One region of the Neorhizobium sp. T6_25 genome, then DNA from elsewhere that is predicted to be linked to it. Evidence: predicted binding sites of a transcription regulator. Region 1 holds the regulator's gene; each other region holds the start of a gene.

Region 1 (2,201 bases):
GAAATCGGAGGGCGCCGATGCCGACAGGATGATCTCGCTCAGCCCCATGACCGCATTGGAATGATGCTCCAGTTCGCCGCGATCGGCCGGCAGGGGATTGATCCGCTGGCAGGAAAACATCAGGAAGTCGGGCGCCCGGTCATCACCCGCAAAAGCCAGCCGGAAGCTCGCCTGGGTTTCGGAACCGTCGGCCAAGGTCATCGCGCGGGAGAATTCCAGCACGTCGCCTGCCGAGACGCCACGCATCTTGAAACGCGCGTGATCGGCCATCGCGTCGCGCGTGGCGGCAACGAGCGCAGAGAAGCCCTGCCTGTCGCGTCCCTTGCGGAAAGCCAGATCGCGTGCGGTAAAAACGTTGCCGCGTTTGGCGGCTGCGCTCGCATGACGGCGATTGGCAAGAGCCAGCGGCTCCAGATAGCTGCCATCCGAGAAGAACACACAAGCATTAGCCGTGCCGAAAGGATGAAAAGCATCGGGCGCAACTGTAAAACCAAGCTTCGTGAGCCGGGAACGCGCAGCGGTAAGTCCCGCCACCGGCAGCACGAGATGATCGATTGGTCTTGCGTTCACGCGAGGGCCCCCGGAATTGGAATCGCAAAGCTACTTTGGCAGCGGGCTCGCGCCGCGCAAGTGGTGTGGCTCGAGATATCTGGCACGCATCTATGAAGAAAAAATCATCATACTTCACAGAAATTTAGGGACTTGCAGAACACATATGGAACATATAGTGTCCGTTCTGGATTTGTTTCCGACTCTGAGGATGCCAAAAGATGCTCACGCGCAAACAACAGGAATTGCTTCTGTTCATTCACGAACGCATGAAGGAATCCGGCATCCCGCCGTCATTCGATGAAATGAAGGACGCTCTCGACCTCGCGTCCAAGTCCGGCATTCACCGCCTGATCACCGCGCTCGAGGAGCGCGGCTTCATCCGCCGCTTGCCGAACCGGGCCCGGGCGCTCGAAGTCATCAAGCTGCCGGAAGCCTACTCGCCGAGCATGCAGCCACGGCGCGGTTTTTCGCCGAGCGTCATCGAGGGAAGCCTCGGCAAGCCGCAGCCGGTAGCAGCCCCTCAGAAACCCGCCGCCAACGACGATTCACCGAACGCCACGACCGTTCCGGTCATGGGCCGCATCGCTGCCGGCGTGCCGATCTCGGCGATCCAGAACAACACGCATGACATCGCCGTGCCGGCCGAGATGCTCGGTTCCGGCGAGCACTATGCGCTCGAGGTCAAGGGCGATTCGATGATCGAGGCCGGCATTCTCGACGGCGATACCGTGATCATCCGCAACAGCAATACGGCCAATCCGGGCGATATCGTCGTGGCGCTGGTGGACGATGAGGAAGCGACGCTGAAGCGTTTCCGCCGCCGCGGCGCCTCCATCGCCCTCGAAGCCGCCAACCCAGCCTATGAAACCCGCATCTTTGGGCCGGACCGGGTGAAGATCCAGGGCAAGCTCGTCGGCCTCATCCGCCGGTATCACTGATCATCTGCCGGAGCGGTTCCGGCAATGAGCTATCGAAACCTTGGCTTCGCCAATCATAGTGGCGGTGCCGGCTCCAGGGCCGATCTCCGCCCGCCATGGCGGCACGGATCTGCCAGCGCCGAATGTCGGTCGCGCCGTTGATGGAAATCTCCAGGGCGCCGGTCTTGCGAAGCGTGGCACTATTGATCATCAGGGCGCCGGACCGGCATTGGTCGAAGCGGGCACGCGGCGCAATGACAAGACTGGCGGCGTCGCAGGCGGCACCCGCATAACGGCCGTCCTCGACTGCGATAACGATGCCCTTGCCCGTGCTTGCCGCACACCAGGCCGTCGGCTCGCAGGTGAAGCGGCCGGCAGGCGCCTGTTTTATCTTCGACTTTGCCGTTTCGAATTGCTGCGGGGTCAGTTCAGGGCGCTCGTTGATTTTCTCGCCGGGCCGCTTGTCGTCGGGTGGCTTGTCCCTGAATGGCGACATTTCAGGCTTGGTCGGATCGCCGAGCAGAAGCGCCCTCTTCCATTGTCCGTAGACGAAGTCGGGCGGGCGGGCGCGATTGGTGACGACCCCTTCCCCGTCTACAAGTGCGACCATCGTCCCGTCTTCCGAGATCAGGATATCCGGCAGCGGCATCGACCGCTCATGCCAGGAAAGCAGCAGAGCGGTCACCATCAACGGCAAGCCTATCAATCTCAGTCTCGTCCTCATGAGCGTCA
Region 2 (2,201 bases), on a different contig from region 1:
CGTCGCTTTTGCCAAAGCGCTGCCGGAAACCTGCCTGATGATTCTCGACGAAGCCTATTGCGAGACCGGCCCGGCCGGCGCGACGCCTGATATCGCCGCCCTGATCGACAGGCCGAATATCATCCGCACCCGGACCTTCTCGAAGGCCTACGGCATGGCCGGCTCGCGAGTGGGTTATGCGATCTCGACGCCCGGCACTGCCGAGGCCTTCGACAAGATCCGCAATCACTTCGGCATGAACCGGATCGGCATCGCCTCGGCACTCGCGGCGCTGAAAGACCAGGCCTACCTCTCTCAGGTGATTGGGCAGATCAAGGCCTCGCGGGACCGGATCGCGGCCATCGCTGAAACCAACGGCCTGAAGCCGCTGGCGTCCGCCACCAATTTCGTGGCGATCGATTGCGGCCGCGACGGCGCCTATGCGCGCTCGATCGTCGATGGGCTGATGGAGCACGGGGTTTTCATCCGCATGCCGGGTGTCGCGCAGCTCAACCGCTGCATCCGCGTCAGCACAGGCCCGGAATCGGACATGGCGCTGTTCGAAGAAGCGCTGCCGAAGGTACTGAAGAGCCTTTAGGCTATACGAAAAACGACCGCGCCGGCCTTGTTCCTGCCGGTCGCGGTCTCAATTTCCGACGATCGTCCCCGTCCAGACCGACCGTCCTGTTTCCCGATCCCCTCTTGGGTGCTGTCTTTTGGATTGTTCTCCCGCCGGCCCTCTTGCGGGGCCGGTCAATTCGTCGACCACGGCGCTCCCTGAAGGCGCTCAGTGCATGGTCATCCATTCGCGAGCGGCGCGGAGTGCCGCGGCCAGCTGCATCTTGCTCATCGTCTGAGCGAGGTCGGCGCGCAATTCGGCGGCGCGATCGGAGCCCTTGATCGCGGCGATGTTGAGCCATTTGTGTGCGGAGATCAGATCGACGTCGCAACCACGACCGGTCGCATACATCAAGCCCATTTCGCAGAAAGTGTCGGCGCGGGTTTCGCCACCCATGGTGGCCATTCCGGAATTGTTCATTTCAAAGCGTGCCATCGGTTTGATCCCTGTTAAAGCCTGTTGTTCGTCGTCTGCCCTGTTTTTTGCCCTTTCGGGCTCCATCCGGATCACCGTCTTGAAGCGGCTGTTTTGATCCTTCCGGCCGGCGGTTTTTTCCGCTCGTTTGATGACTTCACTATGCGCCCAACCTTCCAAAAGACGCCTAAAAAGCATGATTAATTCAACGAAAACAAAGTTCAAACGCTTCGTAAATTTGAGTTTTTGTTAAACATGGGATGCCTTGCATTTTAAGGAATTCGCGGAGATTTTTACGAAAAGTTTAGGAAGCGATTTAAACCGATCGCTAACTACGAATACGGTTCGGTTCGGTGAACCTGTCTCCAGGGCTGTGGAAAACCCGGCCTTCCCGAGCGCTGAAATTCCGCCATATCGGGCCAAACCCATATTTACCTTTACGTGTGCGTAAGATAAATTTCGGCACGAGTTCGTCCGGAGGGGTGCGAACTGAAGGAAACCGCGCCGTCTGTCTGCTCTCGAAGAGCTCAGCGGCGGAAGCGAAGGAGGAGAACAATCATGATGCGCAGACTGATGCTTGTTGCAGTGCTGACACTTGCCGCGACCGGAGCCCGAGCCGCAGAGCCGATCGAAGGCAATTGGAAGACCGCCAGCGGCGAGACCGCGGTGATCGGCAAATGCGGTACCGCCTATTGCGTGACGCTGAAGACCGGCAAACATTCGGGCAAGCAGATCGGCAAGCTCTCCGGCAAGGACGGCGAATATAGCGGCGAGATCACCGATCCCGCGGAGGACAAGACCTATAGCGGATCCGGATCGGTCAGCGGCAATTCGCTCAAGATGAAAGGCTGCGTCCTCGCCATCCTTTGCAAGTCGCAGACGTGGACGCGCCTCTAAGCCGATCGTCCAAATATCGTCCCCTATAAGAAGTGCAGCGATGGCCGCGCCGGCAACGGCACGGCCGTTTTTCGTTTCCAACCGTCAAGAGGTGCCCTAATATTTTGCTGCGCCGCATCAAGAAAAGGCAATTTGGTCACGCAAACGGCATCGATTCTGGGCGTAAAAATCCGCAAAATTTCGATGTCACAGTTTTGTGAAAAGCTTGAATACCCCTTGAACACGATTTACGCCACATAAAAGCCATGAAAATGACATGGTCGCCGGAAAATTACACGTAACCGGTGTAAAT
Region 3 (2,201 bases), on a different contig from region 1:
CCGGCGTCAGGCGGAACCGGGTGTCGTCCGAGACGATCGCATTATGGGCAACCGCCATCAGCGCGTCATGGGCATCAAACTCGGACTTGGTGGGAAAGAAGGCCTCGTTGGTCGCCACCAGCGGCAGGTCGTGGTCGTAGGCGAGCGTGACGATCTTGTGCTCGTGGCGCCGATCGTAGGCGCCGTGGCGCTGCAGTTCGACGTAAAGCCGATCGCCGAAGATCTCCTTGAGTTTCAGCAACCTCGCTTCGGCAAGCGTAGCATTGCCTTCCTTCAGAGCCATGTCGACCGGCCCGCTTCCGGCCCCGGTCAGCGCGATCAGCCCCTCGGTGCCGCCGTCCTCCAGCCAGGAGCGGCTGATATGGATGGACTGATGCCCCTCGTCGCCGAGATAGGCGCGGCTGATCAGGTCGACGAGCCGTTCGTAACCGACGGCATTGGCCGCCAGCACGACGATCGCCGGCAGCTTGACGAGCTGCTGGTGGCTGTTGCGCCGCTCGTCCGACTGGTCTTCCATATCGATCGACAGCTGGCAGCCGATGATCGGCTGCAGACCGTCGCCGATCGCCTTCTGGGCGAATTCCAGCGCGACGAAAAGATTGTTGGTGTCGGTGATCGCGATCGCAGGCTGATTGTCCGCGATCGCCTTCGAGAGGATCTTCTTGAGCGGCAAGGCGCCCTCGAGAAGCGAGTAGGCGGAATGGACGCGCAGGTGAACGAATTGAGGGCTGGTTCCCAGCTCTTCCGATCCCGATTTTACGTCCATTTTGTCTGCCATGTCTGCGCCTTACCCGTTTGATGAAGCGGGAACCATCTCATGAATCAGGCTATTGTCCGGCGCAGAGCTTTGAGAGTCCAGTTCGGAATTCCCTCCTCAACGCCTTTCGGCAGAGGGACCGACTGGATGTCCGGTCACATGGCCATCATGATCATGGAGAGGCTGGCCACGAAGGTGGCGATGGAAGCGAATGCGGCAATGTCACGAAGCAGGTCAGTCATCGTCGTCTCCCGTGTTCTCTTATGTTTTTAATTTGTTCTCATTTTGTTTGAGAGTCAATAAAAGAACAGACCGGAAACAAACATATCGCGATATCCTCCCTCACCTGGTAAACAAGGCATTAACGGTGGGATTTTCGGCCGGATCGGCGCATGCGGATACGTCCGGACTGGAATGACCATCCGGGCATGAGCAATTTCGGACGGGGCGCTGAAAGCTGCCTCGAGGGAGTGTCGGTCATGCCCGGATAGACTGGCGCCTGGAGGGTGGATCCTGGGGTCATCCTCGGGTTTAACCCGAGGACGAGGATGACGGAGGAAGGGGCGGAGCACACCACTCAACGGCGTCATCCTCGGGCTCGACCCGAGGATCTATCCGCACAGATGCCCGCCTTCTTCACATCTCGACGACTTTGCCGCCCTCGATCGTCACGCGGCGGTCCATGCGGCTAGCGAGGTCGTGGTTGTGGGTGGCGATCAGGGCCGCAAGGCCCGACTGGCGCACCAGGGCTTCCAGAGCGTCGAAGACATAGGATGCGGTCTTCGGGTCGAGATTGCCGGTCGGTTCGTCGGCAAGAAGCACGCGCGGGGCGTTTGCGACGGCACGGGCGATCGCCACGCGCTGCTGCTCGCCGCCGGACAGTTCGGAGGGGCGGTGCTCGGCGCGATGGCCGATGCGCATATAGTCCAGAAGCTGGGTTGCCCGCTCCTTCGCCTCGGCCTTGGAAAGACCGGCGATCAGCTGCGGCATCATGATGTTCTCGACCGCGGAAAACTCCGGCAGGAGATGGTGGAACTGGTAGACGAAACCGATCTGGTTGCGGCGCATCGCGGTGCGCTCCGCATCGGGAAGTCCGTTGCAGGCACGCCCGGCGAGAAAGACCTCGCCGGCGTCGGGGTGTTCTAGCAGTCCGGCGAGATGCAGCAGCGTCGACTTACCGGTGCCCGACGGGGCGACCAGCGCGACGATCTCGCCGGTCTTCAGGTCGAAATCAGCCCCCTTCAGGATCGAAAGCGTGGTCTCGCCCTGGCCATAGTGACGTTCGACGCCCGAGAGCTGCAAGACGGTTTTGGGTGCCATGAAAGATTTGGGTCCTATTCGTATCGAAGGGCCTGGACAGGATCGAGCCGGGAGGCCCGCCATGCCGGAAGGATGGTGGCGATGAAGGAGAGGACGAGCGCCATCATGACCACCGAGAAGGTCT
Region 4 (2,201 bases), on a different contig from region 1:
ACGAATGCGATCCGTCGGCAGATCCGGAAGATAGATCGAGACGACCCTTGTCATCGCACGCCCTCACGAGAAACTCAGCACATTCACCCGCTTTTACGCGCATCAGTTCCAGCAGCCATTGGGCCCTCCCCACACCCGGCACCGGCAATTCCTCCGACGGCATGACGCTCACCCGCCACCGCGTGGTCGACGCCGTCGGCTGCCCGAAATCATTGGCCTCCGTCTGCCGTCGCCAGCGTCGGACGGCAAGCGCCATCGTGCCCGTTTGCTCGGCCGCCAGCTGCAGCCGGCGCGAGCTGACCATCGGCAGGCGAACGAGTTCACCGACGACGGCGCCGAGCCCACCGAAGGACAGCCCTTCCTCCATGTTTGCCAGAACGTCTTCCTCCTTGTCGGACTCGACAAAGACCACCCGGTCGGGATGGAGACCGACCTGGGCGAGCGCGGGAAAGAACAGGTCTGGCCGCGTCAGGCACCAGACGATCGGGCCTTTGGTGCGGGCCGCGATCCCTGCGGCACAGAGCGCTGCCGCTGCACCATCCACCGTGCCCGACCCGCCGCCGGCAAATTCGTGCAGGGCGCCATAGGCTAGGCCACCTCCCGGCAGGACCGCATCGATTTCCGGCACCCCAAAGGACAGACAGCCAGCCTTTCTGGCTGACACGCCCTCCAGCGAGGCAATGCGCTCGCGCAGATCGGAAATCACCCTTTCGCGGGCAGCAGTCATCGTTCACGGCTCCCTTCAAGGTCGCGTTGGCGGCCGACATCATGTCAGACAAAATGCGGATGTTCTCTTTCTGTTCCGGCCGAATAAAAGAGTCAAGCAACCGGAGGAATGGGAATATTATCCTGAACATTAGAAATCCGCAGAATACCCATGGGAATCAGCCCAATAGCGGCCGGCAGATTTTTTTGAAGCGGTGCGAGCGCTCGCTATCCTTGGTGTGAATTGCAGGGGACAAGTCGGGATGGTCGTAGTGTCTGCAAATTTCTTCTCGATCCCCGCGCATGAGGGCACCCCGCCGACAAAACGTCGCGGATCAAGCGGCCGGACGGTCATGGCCCCCCGCCCGACATGTTGCTGTCCTCACTGGCGCAACGCAGTTGATAAGCGCCGCAGTTGCGGCTCGCGCTTTAGACCGCCAATCTTGACTGGAACGAAGCGTTCGAAAGAGGCTTGACGCGGAATGTACCTGCCGGGAGTGGCCGCAGGATTTCCTCTTCCGGTAGAAGCCCATCGAGCCAGTCCATCCGCTGATCCCGTGTCAGCACCGCCATCTGCCGGTCATGATAGGGCGCAATGTCGGCATTCGCCTCGACGGTCAGGATGGCATAGGCCTCGGGCCAGCCGATGGACGCCTGTCGCCAGATACCCGCGAAATAGAACCAGTCACCGTTCTTGAGCGAGAAACAGAAGTTCCTCGCCCCACTGCGATGGCGAAACTCGGATGCCGGCACCAGGCAGCGGTGGGTTGGAAACGTCCTTTCTTCAGAGCGGACGACATTGGCCGCGCGTGGGCCGCCATCGAGCGGACATAAACCCCAGGGCAGCTCCACCATCTCCACATCGCCGTCATGCCGTCTTATGATGACGCGGCGCTCGTCGAGCGGGGCGTCGGACTGGAAAACCTTCGCGTTCATCATATGTAGAACATAGCAAGAACCACGCTTCACAACAAGAACTGCGAGGAAAGCATGTGCAATGATTATCGGCTGATGGTGGACGTGGCGTCGATTGTGGAGGACTTCGCCCATCTCAAGATCAAGATCCGCTTTGGTGAAGGTGCACCGAACGTTGAGGCACGCGAAGACATCAAGATCACAGATATGGCGCCGATCATCCGCACAATCGAGGGAACGCGCGACGAGGCGGACCTCGTCCAGCGCCGATGGAGTTGGCCTGGCCAGAACAAGCGGCCGGTCTATAATTTCCGCTCCGATGGACGCGAGTTCGATTCCAACCGATGCCTGATCGTCGCCGATGGTTTCTACGAGTTCACCGAACCAACCGAAAAAGGCAAAAAGCGCAAGGACAAGTGGCTGTTCACCAAGAAGGACGAACCAATTTTCTGCATCGCCGGCATCTGGCGCGAGACGGATGACGTGGGGCAAGCCTTCACCATGCTGACGATGGAGCCTGGCCCGGATATCGCGCCTTACCACGACCGGCAGATCGTCATCCTCGAACGGGACGCCTGGGG

What was found. Region 1 encodes LexA, which represses DNA repair genes until DNA is damaged. Its sites were predicted from a motif close to TGTTCNNNNTGTGTTCNG; they were not measured.
Region 2: the regulator LexA is predicted to act here: its motif matches at 1,223-1,240, upstream of C5L10_RS27085 (sel1 repeat family protein).
Region 3: the regulator LexA is predicted to act here: its motif matches at 1,022-1,039, upstream of dnaE (DNA polymerase III subunit alpha).
Region 4: the regulator LexA is predicted to act here: its motif matches at 788-805, upstream of C5L10_RS24775 (ImuA family protein).

The regions. Positions count from the first base shown of each region.
Region 1 is NZ_PVBL01000007.1:188,137-190,337, reverse strand. It holds gene C5L10_RS12150 (VOC family protein) at 1-570, opposite strand, end outside; gene lexA (transcriptional repressor LexA) at 771-1,490, shown strand; gene C5L10_RS12140 (ComEC/Rec2 family competence protein) at 1,471-2,201, opposite strand, start outside.
Region 2 is NZ_PVBL01000027.1:41,495-43,695, forward strand. It holds gene C5L10_RS27080 (pyridoxal phosphate-dependent aminotransferase) at 1-577, shown strand, start outside; gene C5L10_RS27085 (sel1 repeat family protein) at 767-1,033, opposite strand; gene C5L10_RS27090 (DUF2147 domain-containing protein) at 1,571-1,909, shown strand.
Region 3 is NZ_PVBL01000015.1:24,403-26,603, reverse strand. It holds gene dnaE (DNA polymerase III subunit alpha) at 1-766, opposite strand, end outside; gene C5L10_RS19610 (ABC transporter ATP-binding protein) at 1,394-2,077, opposite strand; gene C5L10_RS19605 (lipoprotein-releasing ABC transporter permease subunit) at 2,092-2,201, opposite strand, start outside.
Region 4 is NZ_PVBL01000023.1:52,775-54,975, forward strand. It holds gene C5L10_RS24770 (DNA polymerase Y family protein) at 1-54, opposite strand, end outside; gene C5L10_RS24775 (ImuA family protein) at 1-727, opposite strand, end outside; gene C5L10_RS24785 (SOS response-associated peptidase family protein) at 1,135-1,644, opposite strand; gene C5L10_RS24790 (SOS response-associated peptidase) at 1,696-2,201, shown strand, end outside.